DNA from 2 places in the Streptomyces sp. NPDC060035 genome. Region 2 is predicted to be linked to the other one. Evidence: predicted binding sites of a transcription regulator. Region 2 holds the regulator's gene; the other holds the start of a gene.
The links. Region 2 encodes HrcA, which represses chaperone genes, less so after heat shock. Its sites were predicted from a motif close to TTNGCACTCNGNNNNNCNGAGTGCNAA; they were not measured.
Positions count from the first base shown of each region.

Region 1: a site for HrcA is predicted at 5,042-5,068, ahead of groES (co-chaperone GroES). Genes of this name have one in related genera too.

Region 1 is NZ_JBHWVO010000022.1:8,771-15,116, reverse strand. It holds gene ACFWBQ_RS28655 (protein kinase) at 1-1,718, opposite strand, end outside; gene ACFWBQ_RS28650 (hypothetical protein) at 1,900-2,562, shown strand; gene ACFWBQ_RS28645 (methyltransferase domain-containing protein) at 2,563-3,789, opposite strand; gene ACFWBQ_RS28640 (polysaccharide deacetylase family protein) at 3,880-4,818, shown strand; gene groES (co-chaperone GroES) at 5,223-5,531, shown strand; gene groL (chaperonin GroEL) at 5,632-6,346, shown strand, end outside.
Region 2 is NZ_JBHWVO010000032.1:66,212-72,557, reverse strand. It holds gene ACFWBQ_RS33660 (DUF3097 domain-containing protein) at 1-550, opposite strand, end outside; gene ACFWBQ_RS33655 (MBL fold metallo-hydrolase) at 576-1,298, opposite strand; gene hrcA (heat-inducible transcriptional repressor HrcA) at 1,464-2,480, shown strand; gene dnaJ (molecular chaperone DnaJ) at 2,481-3,617, shown strand; gene ACFWBQ_RS33640 (nitronate monooxygenase) at 3,748-4,821, shown strand; gene ACFWBQ_RS33635 (16S rRNA (uracil(1498)-N(3))-methyltransferase) at 4,818-5,564, shown strand; gene ACFWBQ_RS33630 (histidine triad nucleotide-binding protein) at 5,733-6,092, shown strand; gene ACFWBQ_RS33625 (ribonuclease Z) at 6,105-6,346, shown strand, end outside.

The sequences.
Region 1 (6,346 bases), on a different contig from region 2:
TTGATCAGCCGGTCCACGTCGAGCTCGGTGGAGTAACGGGTCTCCGACCGGCAGGTGTCGAGGCTGCCCTGCTGGCCGGGGTTCAGCAGGATCATCGAATCGCTGGTGCGCACCACGCTGCTGATGGAGCTGTAGGCGAAGTCGCCCTCCGACCCGTCGAGCGGGCTGTCCGTGGCATCGGCGAACGAGAGGTGGTAGCCGCCGGTGAGGTCGATGCCCTTGTAGACGACCGGTTCGGGGTCGGGCAGCGGCGCGGAGCCGTCGTCCGTGGCGTCGTCCGACGGCTCGCCGGAGCCGTCGGACGGGGCGTCCGAGGGGGTGCTCGCGGCCGGGGACTTCTTCTTGCCGTCCGCCTGGGTCTGCTTGCCCTTGTCCTCGCTGCCCTTGCCGTCGAGCAGGCTGTAGGCGGCGAGGCCCCCGCCGAGCCCGACGAGCAGCGCGGCGGCCAGTCCGATCGCGACGAGCCTGCCGGTGCGCTTCTTGGGGCGGGCGGGGGCTGCGGGCGACACCTGCGCCGTCGGATACGTGTGGGGCCCGGTCGGCCCGGTCGGGTAGCCGTACCCGCCGGGCTGCGGGTGCTGCTGGGTGGGGACGGGGTAGCCGTACCCCGGTACCGGCTGCTGCTGGTGCCCTGCGGACGGCGGGGGCGTCGGATAGCCGTACGCGCCGGGCGCCGGGGCCGCCGTGACGGTCGGGGGCTGCGGCGTGACCGTGGCGGCCGGAGCGGTGGGCGGGTGCGCCACGGGGGCCGATGCCGGGGCGGTGGGCGCCACGGTCGGGGGCGGAGGGGTCCGGTCGGGGGCGGGCGCGGCGGTCCGGCCGGTGATGTCGGCGGCGACCGCGCGCGGCAGCCAGTCCTCCGGACGGCGCAGCTGGGTCTCGCTGTTGGCGGTCCGGCACAGCTCGATCACCTCGGTGACCGACGGCCTGTCCTCCGGCGCCTTGGCCAGGCACCGGGTGACGAGTTCCATCAACTGCTCGGGGACCGAGGTCAGTTCCGGCTCCTCGTGCACGATCCGGTACAGCACACCGTGCGAGGCGCCCTCGCCGAAGGCGGGGGAGCCCGTTGCCGCGTAGGCCGCGACCAGCCCGAGCGCGAAGAGGTCGGTCGCCGCGGTCACCGGCCGGCCCGAGGCCTGTTCGGGCGACATGAAGGCCGGGGTCCCGACCGTGACGCCACTGCCGGTCAGCGAGGTGGCGTCGGCGGCGCGGGCGATGCCGAAGTCGATGACCCGCGGCCCGTCGGCGGCGAGGAGCACATTGGACGGCTTCAGGTCCCGGTGGACGATGCCCGCCCCGTGGATGACGTGCAGCGCCTCGGCGATCCCGGCGACCAGCAGCAGCACGGCCGGCACGGGCAGCGGCCCGTGCTCGCCGACGGCCGCCGCGAGGGAGGGGCCGGGCACGTACGCGGTGGCGAGCCAGGGCTGTCCGCCGTCGGTGTCGCTGTCGATGACGGGCGCGGTGTACAGGCCCTGCACCCGCTGAGCCGCCTGCACCTCCTGCTGGAAGCGCCGGCGGAACTCCGCGTCCTCGCTGAAGTCCGGCCGGATCACCTTGATCGCGACGGGCCGTCCGCCCGGCGTGTACGAGAGATAGACCTTGCCCATGCCGCCGGAACCGAGCTTCGCGGTGAGCCGGTAACCGGCTACGGTGCGCGGATCGCTCTCGTCCAGCGGCTGGAATACCCCGTCGCTTTCCTGGTTCTGATGACTCATCCTGCTGCTGCCCCCGGCCGGCCTGGTTGGACTCGAAACGAGCCGTACTGTATCCGGAACCTGGGACGGCCGGGCGAGGGCGGCCGGTTGCGCGTCGGCCCGCGCGATTCCGTTTCCCGCCACGGGAGTCGGCGCCGAAGCCGGTCACAGGCCCGGTCACCGCGTCTGTAGTGTCTTGTTCATGCCACCTCGTTCTCCGCTGCCGCCGCCTCCTCCGCCCGTGGGAATGCGTTCCTGGCCCGACCGCGACGCCCTGCTGCGGGACCGGGCGCTGGTCCTCGGTGAACTCGTCAGGATGCACATCGGGCCCGGCCGGCTCGCAATGCTGTGGCTGTGGACGGGACTTGCCGCGCTCGGCTGGTCGTTCGTCGGCACCGCACTGGTCACCTTCGAGGAGTCCTACGACGTCATCAGCGCGTTCATGGGTCTCGTCTGTGTCGTCATCGGCGTCGGCCTGCTGATTCCCTCGGCCGTCTTCGTCGTGCTCGGTGTGCGCAGGGACCGGGCGGTGCGCCGGCTCCTGGTGGAGTGGGGCGGCCTCGACCGGGACCCGGTGGGGGACATGCCGCTGCGCAGGCCCGCGGCCGGACTCGTCTGGATGCTGGCGTCGTACCTGTTGTGCGCGGTCGGCCTGTACACCTGTGTGATCGTCCCGGCGACGGCCAGGGCGGGCCAGGAGACGTACGGCATGGTGGCGTTCCTGATGGGGCTCGGGCTCGTCGCCTGGCTGGCCGGGCTGATCGGCGTCGTCAAGGCGTTCGCCCACCGCCGTTGGGTGGTGCGGGTGCTGATCGGCGCGCCGGCCGAGCCGCTGGTCCAGGTGGACGGCGGCGCCGGCCGCTGATCAGGGCTGCTTCACCGGGTGTCCGATCAGCATCGTCGGGGCGCCGGCGACCCGGGTCAGGAACACGGTGGCCGCATGCGGCCCCTGGAGCTTCATCTTCCGGCGCAGTTCCTCGGGTTCGACCGCCGATCCGCGCTTCTTGACGGTCAGGACGCCGACCTTCCGCTCCCGCAGCAGGGCCTTCAGCTTCTTCATGTTGAAGGGCAGATGGTCGGTGATCTCGTACGCGGTCGTGCAGTCGGAGTCGTACGGCTCGTCGCTCGTGACGTACGCGATCGTCTCGTCGATCAGCCTGCCCCCGCACCGTTCCACGATGTCCGCGACCAGATGGGCGCGGATGACAGCGCCGTCGGGCTCGTACAGAAAGCGGCCGACGGCGCCTACGGGCGGGGCGGGGAGCGGGGCGGCGGCCACGAGGGTCGCGCGGGAGGGCAGCAGCGTGGCCCGGAAGGCGCCCGGGGTGAAGCCCTCGCCGAACCACAGCACGGCTTCCTTCACATCGCCGCTGTCCGAGATCCACTCGGCTTCCGCCTGCGGACCGATCGCCTCGTGAGGGACACCGGGGGCGATCTTCAGCGCCGCGCGGGGAGCCTTCAGCGCTGCCCCGGTCGCCCAGGAGAGCGGCGGTGAGTACGCCTCGGGGTCGAAGATCCTGCCGCGGCCGCCGCGCCTGGCCGGGTCGACGAAGACCGCGTCGTACGCGGATGTGTCGATCTCCGTGACGTCGGAGCACCGCACCTCGATGAGGCCGTCGAGACCGAGCGCCGCGGCATTGGCGCGGGCGACCTCGGCGGTCAGCGGGTCGCGGTCCACGGCCAGCACCGAGATGCCCGCCCGGGCGAGGGCGATCGCGTCGCCGCCGATCCCGCAGCACAGGTCGGCCACACTCCGGACGCCACCGAGGCCGGCGAACCGGGCGGCGCGGTAGGTGGCGACCGAGGTCCGGGTCGCCTGCTCCACGCCGTTCGGGGTGAAGAACATCCGGTACGCGTCCTCGGCGCCGAACTTCGCCGCTGCCCGTTGCCGCAGCCGCGCCTGCCCCAGCGCCGCCGACACCAGGCCCGCCGGATGGGAGCGGCGCAGCCGGGTGGCTGTGGCCAGCTCCCGGGCGGGGTCGTGGTCGCGCAGCTCGTCGAGGAGCGCCGTGCCCTCGGGGCTGCGCAGGGCGGCGAAAGCGGCGAGCGGGTCGGCGGGACCGGCGGGATCGTCGGCGGAGAGGGCGTTCACGGGTCCATTGTGAGCCAGCCGGGGGACCCGGCGGTTCCGGTGGAGGTGTCGCGGGAGGAGGGCGGGGACCGGCTGGCAGGATGCGGCGCCATGCAGCTAGTACGACAAAACGAAAAATACGCCACAAAGAGGCACAGGCCGGTCTGTGCGGCTCTGGCCGTCCTGCTGGCCGTCGCTGTCGCCTCCGGGTGCGCGGCGGAGTCCGGCGGCGGGGCCGCGCAGGGGAAACCGGTCGCGGAGCAGTCGGGTGCGGCCGCCCAGGCGGGGCCCGCACCCGCGGTCGACACCCATGCCGAGCGGCTGAAGCGGCAGCAGGCGGCCCGCGTGGCCGCCGCGAAGAAGTGGGGGCTGGCCGAGGTGCCGCTGGCCGCCCCGGCGCCGCCGGCCGTGAAGCCGCACATCACCACCCGTAAGGGCTTCGAGGTCGAGGGCGGGGAAGAGCTGCCGCCGGTGTTCACCACCGTGCCGACCAAGGAGCGGATCGTCTTCCTGACGATGGACGACGGCGCGGAGAAGGACCCCGAGCTGCTGCGCATGATGACGGAGCTGAACATCCCGTACAGCGCCTTCCTCAGCGACTACGTGGTCAGCGACAACTACGGCTACTTCAAGGAGATGCAGGCGCGCGGCGTCACCCTCAGCAACCACACGCTGAACCACCGCTATCTGCCGGGGCTCACGAGGACCGATCAGCGCCGGGAGATCTGCGGCGAGCAGGACAAGATCGAGAAGTACTTCGGGAAGCGTCCGACCCTCTTCCGGCCGCCGTTCGGCAACTACGACCGCGACACCCTGCGCATCGCCAAGTCCTGTGGGGTCAAGGCCGTGCCCCTGTGGTCCGCGGAGGCCTTCCCCGACCACATGGAATGGCGGGAGTGGGACCGGGAACTGCATCCCGGCGACATCATCCTCACCCACTTCCGCGGGCGCGCGGACTGGAAGGGATCCATGGCGGACATGGTCCGCCGCGTCATGAGGACGATCACGGACGAGGGCTACGCCGTGGCGAAGCTGGAGGACTACGTCTGAGGGGCCTCGGGCCGGGCGCACGTGCCTGTGGAGGGGTGCGCGCGCGTCGTCGGCGCTGTCCCCGCAGGCCGTCCGGCAGCAGGCAGGGCGCGACCGTACCGTCGTGCGGAACGCCACGGCGTGCCCCCGCGTTGTCCGTACGGTGACCGTGCGGACTGCCGGTCGATGCCGGGCCCATGTGCCGCCGGGCGACTCGGCCGCGGCGCCACGCGAGGGTGGTGAATTGGCACTCCGCTTGACCGAGTGCTAATCGCGGTCATAGTCTCATGTCTGGCACTCCCCACTGGAGAGTGCCAGCACCACTGCGCGACAGGGCAGGTCCGGCACCCGCGACGACGGATCGACCTGGTCGCCACCCACAGACTGTTAAACCCCGTGAGATCTCCGAAGGGGGAGACCGGATCGTGTCGACCACCAGCTCCAAGGTTGCGATCAAGCCGCTCGAGGACCGCATTGTGGTCCAGCCGCTCGACGCCGAGCAGACCACGGCTTCCGGCCTGGTCATTCCGGACACTGCCAAGGAGAAGCCCCAGGAGGGCGTCGTCCTGGCCGTGGGCCCGGGCCGCTTCGAGAACGGCGAGCGCCTTCCGCTCGACGTCAAGACCGGCGACGTCGTTCTGTACAGCAAGTACGGCGGCACCGAGGTGAAGTACAACGCCGAGGAGTACCTCGTCCTCTCGGCTCGCGACGTGCTCGCGATCATCGAGAAGTAATTCACCCACGTTTGCTTCTGTTCTGCGCCCCTGGCCCCCTGCGAAATACCTAGCCGGGCGGTCAGGGGCGCAGTTCGTTTGAGAGGACAGAAAACAGCCCATGGCGAAGATTCTGAAGTTCGACGAGGACGCCCGTCGCGCCCTTGAGCGCGGCGTCAACAAGCTTGCCGACACGGTCAAGGTGACGATCGGCCCCAAGGGCCGCAACGTCGTCATCGACAAGAAGTTCGGCGCTCCCACCATCACCAACGACGGTGTCACCATCGCGCGCGAGGTCGAGCTCGACGACCCGTTCGAGAACCTCGGTGCCCAGCTGGTGAAGGAGGTGGCGACCAAGACCAACGACGTGGCCGGTGACGGCACCACCACCGCCACCGTCCTGGCCCAGGCGCTCGTCCGCGAGGGCCTGCGCAACGTAGCCGCGGGTGCTTCCCCGGCCGCCCTGAAGAAGGGCATCGACGCAGCCGTGAAGGCCGTGTCCGAGGAGCTCCTCGCGACCGCGCGCCCGATCGACGACAAGTCCGACATCGCCGCCGTGGCCGCGCTCTCCGCGCAGGACACGCAGGTCGGCGAGCTCATCGCGGACGCGATGGACAAGGTCGGCAAGGACGGTGTCATCACCGTCGAGGAGTCCAACACCTTCGGTCTGGACCTCGAGTTCACCGAGGGCATGGCCTTCGACAAGGGCTACCTGTCCCCGTACATGGTGACCGACCAGGAGCGTATGGAGGCCGTCCTCGACGACCCGTACATCCTGATCCACCAGGGCAAGATCGGCTCCATCCAGGACCTGCTCCCGCTGCTGGAGAAGGTCA
Region 2 (6,346 bases):
CCTGCGCGGCGATACGGGACTCCTTGGAGCCCGGAACCAGGTGGTCGACCAGGACGCCGAGCCGGGCATCGGGGCCCGGGGCGAAAGCACGCACGATCGCCGGGAGGTCGTCGATGCCCTCCAGGTACTCCACGACCACGCCCTCGATGCGCAGGTCGTCGCCCCAGACCCGCTCGACCAGCTCGGCGTCGTGCCGGCCCTCCACATAGATCCGGCCTGCCCGCGCCACCCGGGCCCGCGCCCCGGGGACCGCGACCGATCCGGAGGCCGTACGGGCCGGCCCGACCGGTCCTCCGGCCGCCGGGCGTACGAGGGTGACCACCCGGCCCTCCAGCAGGAAGCCGCGCGGCTCCATCGGGAACACCCGGTGCTTGCCGAAGCGGTCCTCCAGCGTGACCGTCGGCCCCTGGGCCGTCCTCTCGCAGCGGATCACCGCACCGCAGAAACCGGTGGCAACCTCCTCCACGACCAGATCGGGATCGGCGGGGACCTCGGGGACGGGAGCGGACCGCTTCCACGGCGGGGTCAGGTCCGGCTGGTAGCTGCGCATGGCACGACGATAGATCGCCGGCCCCTCAGGACACGCCGAACCGAACGGCCAGCCGATCGCGCTGCGCCCGTACGAACGCGGCGTCCACGACGGCACCGTGCCCCGGTACGTACAGCGCGTCCTCGCCGCCCAGGGACAGCAGCCGGTCCAGCGCGGCAGGCCAGCGGGCCGGTACCGCGTCCGGGCCCGCCTGCGGTTCGCCGGACTCCTCGACCAGGTCGCCGCAGAGCACCACCGAGGGTGAGCCCGGCACCAGCACCGCGAGGTCGTGGCCGCTGTGGCCGGGCCCCACGTTGGCCAGCAGCACCTGGAGCCCGCCGCCCAGGCCGAGCGTCCACTCACCGCTCACCTCATGCCGCGGGGCCACCAGGACGTCCGTCGCCACGGTGGCGTCGTGCTCGGGCATGCCGTGACGCACCGCGTCCGCGCGAAGCTCCTCCGCGCAGCGCCCCAGCAGCTCCTTCGTGCCGACCGCCCCGTAGACCTCCGCCCCGGCGAAGGCCGCGGTGCCGAGGACATGGTCGAAATGCGGGTGGCTCAGTGCGATATGCGTCACCCTCCGGCCGAGCAGCCCCTCGGCCCGGTTCCGCAGTTCGGCGCCCTCCCGGAGCGTCGAGCCGGTGTCGTAGAGCAGTGCGCCCTCCGTCCCGGCGACCAGTGCGGCCGTCGCGTCCCAGACGGGAAGGCGCCGGCGCCCCGTAACGTTGCCCAACCGCTCCCAGCCGTACTCTTCCCAAGAGGCGTCCATGCAACGACGCTATCGGCAACGACCTGCGCAGTCCCGCGACGGCGTGGCCGGTCGGCCTTGCCCTCGGCCCACCCCGCCCCCGTACACTGACCGGGGGGATTGCTGGCACTCGAAAGCGCAGAGTGCCAGGCAGACACCGGAGAACCACAGCTGGAGGTGTGCGCGATGCTCAGCGAACGCAGACTCGAAGTGCTGCGCGCCATCGTCCAGGACTATGTCGGCACCGAGGAGCCCGTCGGCTCCAAGGCGCTCACCGAGCGGCACAAGCTCGGGGTCTCCCCGGCCACCGTCCGCAACGACATGGCGGTGCTGGAGGACGAGGGCTTCATCGCCCAGCCGCACACCAGTGCGGGGCGCATCCCGACGGACAAGGGGTACCGGCTCTTCGTCGACAAGCTCGCGGGCGTCAAGCCCCTGTCGTCACCGGAGCGCCGGGCGATTCAGAACTTCCTCGCCGGAGCGGTCGACCTCGACGACGTCGTGGGCCGGACCGTGCGGCTGCTCGCGCAGCTGACCCGGCAGGTCGCCGTCGTGCAGTACCCCTCACTGACCCGCTCGACGGTGCGGCACGTCGAACTGCTGGCGCTCGCCCCCGCCCGGCTGATGCTCGTACTGATCACGGACACGGGCCGGGTCGAACAGCGTATGATCGACTGCCCTGCTCCGTTCGGTGAGACCTCTCTCGCCGATCTGCGGGCCCGGCTCAACAGCCGGGTCGTGGGACGCCGCTTCGCGGACGTTCCGCAACTGGTGCAGGACCTGCCGGAGTCCTTCGAGAACGAGGACAGGGGCACCGTCTCGACGGTGCTCTCCGTACTTCTCGAAACTCTGGTCGAAGAGACGGAGGAGCGGCTGATGATCGGCGGCACCTCCAACCTCACCCGCTTCGGGCACGACTTCCCCGTAATGATCCGGCCGGTGCTGGAGGCATTGGAGGAACAGGTCGTGCTGCTGAAGCTGCTCGGTGAGGCCAAGGACTCGGGCATGACCGTACGTATCGGGCACGAGAACGCCCACGAGGGCCTCAACTCCACGTCCGTCGTCGCGGTCGGCTACGGTTCGGGCGACGAGGCAGTCGCCAAACTCGGCGTGGTCGGACCGACCCGCATGGACTACCCCGGAACGATGGGAGCGGTACGCGCAGTGGCACGTTACGTCGGACAGATCCTGGCGGAGTCGTAAGTGGCCACGGACTACTACGCCGTACTCGGCGTGCGCCGCGACGCATCTCAGGACGAGATCAAGAAGGCATTCCGCAGGCTCGCCCGCGAGCTGCACCCGGATGTCAACCCGGATCCGAAGACCCAGGAGCGGTTCAAGGAGATCAACGCCGCTTACGAGGTGCTGTCGGACCCGCAGAAGAAGCAGGTCTACGACCTCGGTGGCGACCCGCTGTCCGCTTCCGGAGGCGGTGGCGCGGGCGGTTTCGGACAGGGCGGCTTCGGCAACTTCTCCGACATCATGGATGCGTTCTTCGGCACGGCGTCGCAGCGTGGACCCCGTTCCCGCACCCGGCGCGGCCAGGACGCGATGATCCGGCTGGAGATCGACCTCTCCGAGGCGGCCTTCGGTACGACCAAGGACATCCAGGTCGACACGGCGGTCGTCTGTACGACCTGCAGCGGTGAGGGAGCCGCACCCGGCACCTCCGCCCAGACCTGCGACATGTGCCGCGGCCGTGGCGAGGTCTCGCAGGTCACCCGGTCCTTCCTGGGCCAGGTCATGACTTCGCGGCCCTGCCCGCAGTGCCAGGGCTTCGGTACGGTCGTGCCGACGCCGTGCCCCGAGTGCGCCGGTGACGGCCGCATCCGCTCGCGGCGCACCCTCACCGTGAAGATCCCGGCAGGTGTCGACAACGGCACCCGGATCCAGCTCGCGGGCGAGGGAGAGGTCGGCCCCGGCGGCGGTCCGGCCGGCGATCTGTACGTCGAGATCCACGAGCTCTCGCACGCGGTGTTCCAGCGGCGTGGCGACGACCTGCACTGCACGGTCACCATCCCGATGACGGCCGCGGCGCTCGGTACCCAGGTGCCGCTGGAGACGCTGGACGGCCTGGAGGAGATCGACATCAGGCCGGGCACCCAGTCCGGTCAGTCGGTTCCGCTGCACGGGCGCGGCATCACGCATCTGCGCGGTGGCGGGCGCGGCGACCTGATCGTGCACGTCGAGGTCATGACCCCGATGAAGATGGATCCCGAGCAGGAGCGCCTCCTGCGGGAGCTGGCGAAGCTGCGTGGCGAGGAGCGGCCCACCGGCCAGTTCCAGCCGGGCCAGCAGGGGCTGTTCTCCCGGCTGAAGGACGCCTTCAACGGCCGGTGAACCGGATTCCGAGCGTCACCCGCACCGCCCGCCGGTTCTCCGGCGGGCGGTGCGGCGTTCGGCGGCAGGCCGTATGCCCAGCGGAAACGGCTGATTCGGCAGGCCGCACGGGACGTGGCACGATGCCGTCATGTCCTTGGCGCTGACCGATCTCTGCCGGTATCCGATCGTGCAGGCCCCGATGGCGGGCGGTGTCTCCTGCCCGCAGCTCGTCGGGGCCGTTGCCGAGGCCGGAGGGCTCGGTTTCCTCGCCGCCGGCTACAAGACGGCGGACGGGATGTACAACGAGATCAAACAGCTGCGCGGGCTGACCGGACAGCCGTTCGGCGTCAACCTCTTCATGCCGCAGCCGGGGCTCGCCGACCCGAGCGCCGTGGAGGTGTACCGCCACCAGCTCGCGGGCGAGGCCACCTGGTACGAGACTCCGCTCGGCGACCCGGACTCCTGCGGCGACGACGGCTACGAGGCCAAGGTCGCGATACTGCTGGACGATCCCGTACCCGTCGTGTCCTTCACCTTCGGCTGTCCCGCCCGGGAAACCCTCGACGCGTTCGCCGGCGCCGGTACGTTCACCGTCGTGACGGTCACCTCGCCGCAGGAGGCGCGCAACGCGCAGTGGGCGGGTGCCGACGCGGTCTGCGTCCAGGGCGTCGAGGCGGGCGGCCACCAGTCCACGCACCACGACGACGCGCAGGCAGGCCTCACCGGCACCGGACTGCTCTCGCTCGTCGCCCAGGTCCGCGAGACCGTACAACTGCCGGTCATCGCGGCCGGCGGGCTCATGCGCGGCTCCCAGATCGCGGCGGTGCTCGCGGCGGGCGCCGACGCGGCGCAGCTCGGCACGGCGTTCCTGGCCTGCCCCGAGTCCGGGGCGCATCTGCTGCACAAACAGGCCCTGACCAACCCTCTGTTCGTCACGACTGCTCTGACCCGGGCGTTCTCCGGCCGCCCCGCACGGGGGCTGGCCAACCGTTTCGTACGGGAGCACGGCCCGTACGCCCCCGCCGCCTACCCGCAGGTGCACCATATGACCAGTGGGCTGCGCAAGGCAGCCGCCAAGGCCGGCGACGCCCAGGGCATGGCCCTGTGGGCGGGCCAGGGCCACCGGATGGCACGCGAGCTGCCCGCCGGGGAACTCGTGGAACTGCTCGCCGCCGAAATCGACGCCGCGTGGGCGGCAGTGAGTGGGAGGGGTGCGCAGTGACGGCACCGGTCTTCGTCGTCGAACACATGCCCAGCGGGCCGGAGTTCGTCCTGGAAGGATCCGAGGGACGGCACGCCGTGTCCGTCAAGCGGCTGCACGCCGGGGAGGACGTCGTCCTGACCGATGGGCGTGGCCGCTGGGCGGAAGGCGTCGTACGGGCGGCCGAGGGCAAGGACCGGCTCGTGGTCACGGACCTCGCCACGGTTCACGAGGAGCCCGCACCCGCGCCCCGTATCACTGTCGTCCAGGCTCTCCCCAAGGGTGACCGCGGTGAGGTCGCCGTCGAGACGATGACGGAGACGGGCGTCGACGCGATCGTGCCGTGGCAGGCCTCGCGCTGCATCACGCAGTGGAAGGGCGATCGCGGCCTCAAGTCCCTGGCCAAGTGGCGCACCACGGCGCGGGAGGCGGGGAAGCAGTCCCGCCGGGTGCGGTTCCCCGAGGTCGCGGAGGCGATGACGACCAGGCAGGTCGCCGCGCTGCTGGCCGCCGCGGACTTCGCGGGAGTCCTGCACGAGGACCGGGAGAGCGGCAGCGAGCCGCTGGCCACCGCGCAACTCCCCGCCGACGGCTCGATCGTGCTGGTCGTGGGACCGGAGGGCGGCGTTTCCCCCGAGGAACTCGCTGCCTTCGCCGCTGCGGGAGCACCCCCGTACCGGCTCGGGCCCAGTGTGCTGCGGACCTCGACCGCCGGAACGGCCGCTGCGGCCCTGCTGATGGGACGCACCGGGCGCTGGAGCTGAGGTCCGCCCGGACTGTCCCCGGGCGGTGGCGCAGCCGGCCGCCCGGCCCTCCGCGGATACGGCCCGTCCCGAAGACCTCTGACGCGCTGACCGGCCGCCCGGCCCGTCCGGACGGATAGCATGCCGGTGTACGGATCACGATCACCAAGCGACCGAGGAGGCCGGGCCATGGCGGGAGAGCCGCAGACCGACTGCCTGTTCTGCAAGATCGTTACGGGGGACATCCCGGCGACCATCGTCCGTGAGAGCGACACGACCGTCGCCTTCCGCGACATAAACCCCCAGGCCCCCACGCACGTGCTCGTCATCCCGAAGGTGCACTACCCGGACGCCACCACCCTCGCCGCTGCCGAGCCGCGGATCGCCGCGGACGTGCTGCGCGAGGCCGGGCTGGTCGCCGCCGACGAGAAGATCACCGAGAGCGGCTACCGCATCGTCCTCAACACAGGTGCCGGTGCGGGACAGACCGTCTTCCACGCGCACGCCCACGTCCTGGGCGGACGCGGGATGCAGTGGCCCCCCGGCTAGCGGCCGCACACCGTGTCCGTACGAGAACTCGTGGTCCTCGGCACCGCAAGCCAGGTCCCGACGCGTCACCGCAACCACAACGGCTATCTGCTGCGCTGGGACGGCGAGGGAATCCTCTTCGACCCGGGTGAGGGAACCCAGCGCCAGATGCTGCGGGCGGGTGTCGCCGCGCACGACATCAACCGGATCTGTGTCACGCACTTCCACGGCGACCACTCGCTGGGCCTGGCCGGAGTGATCCAGCGGATCAACCT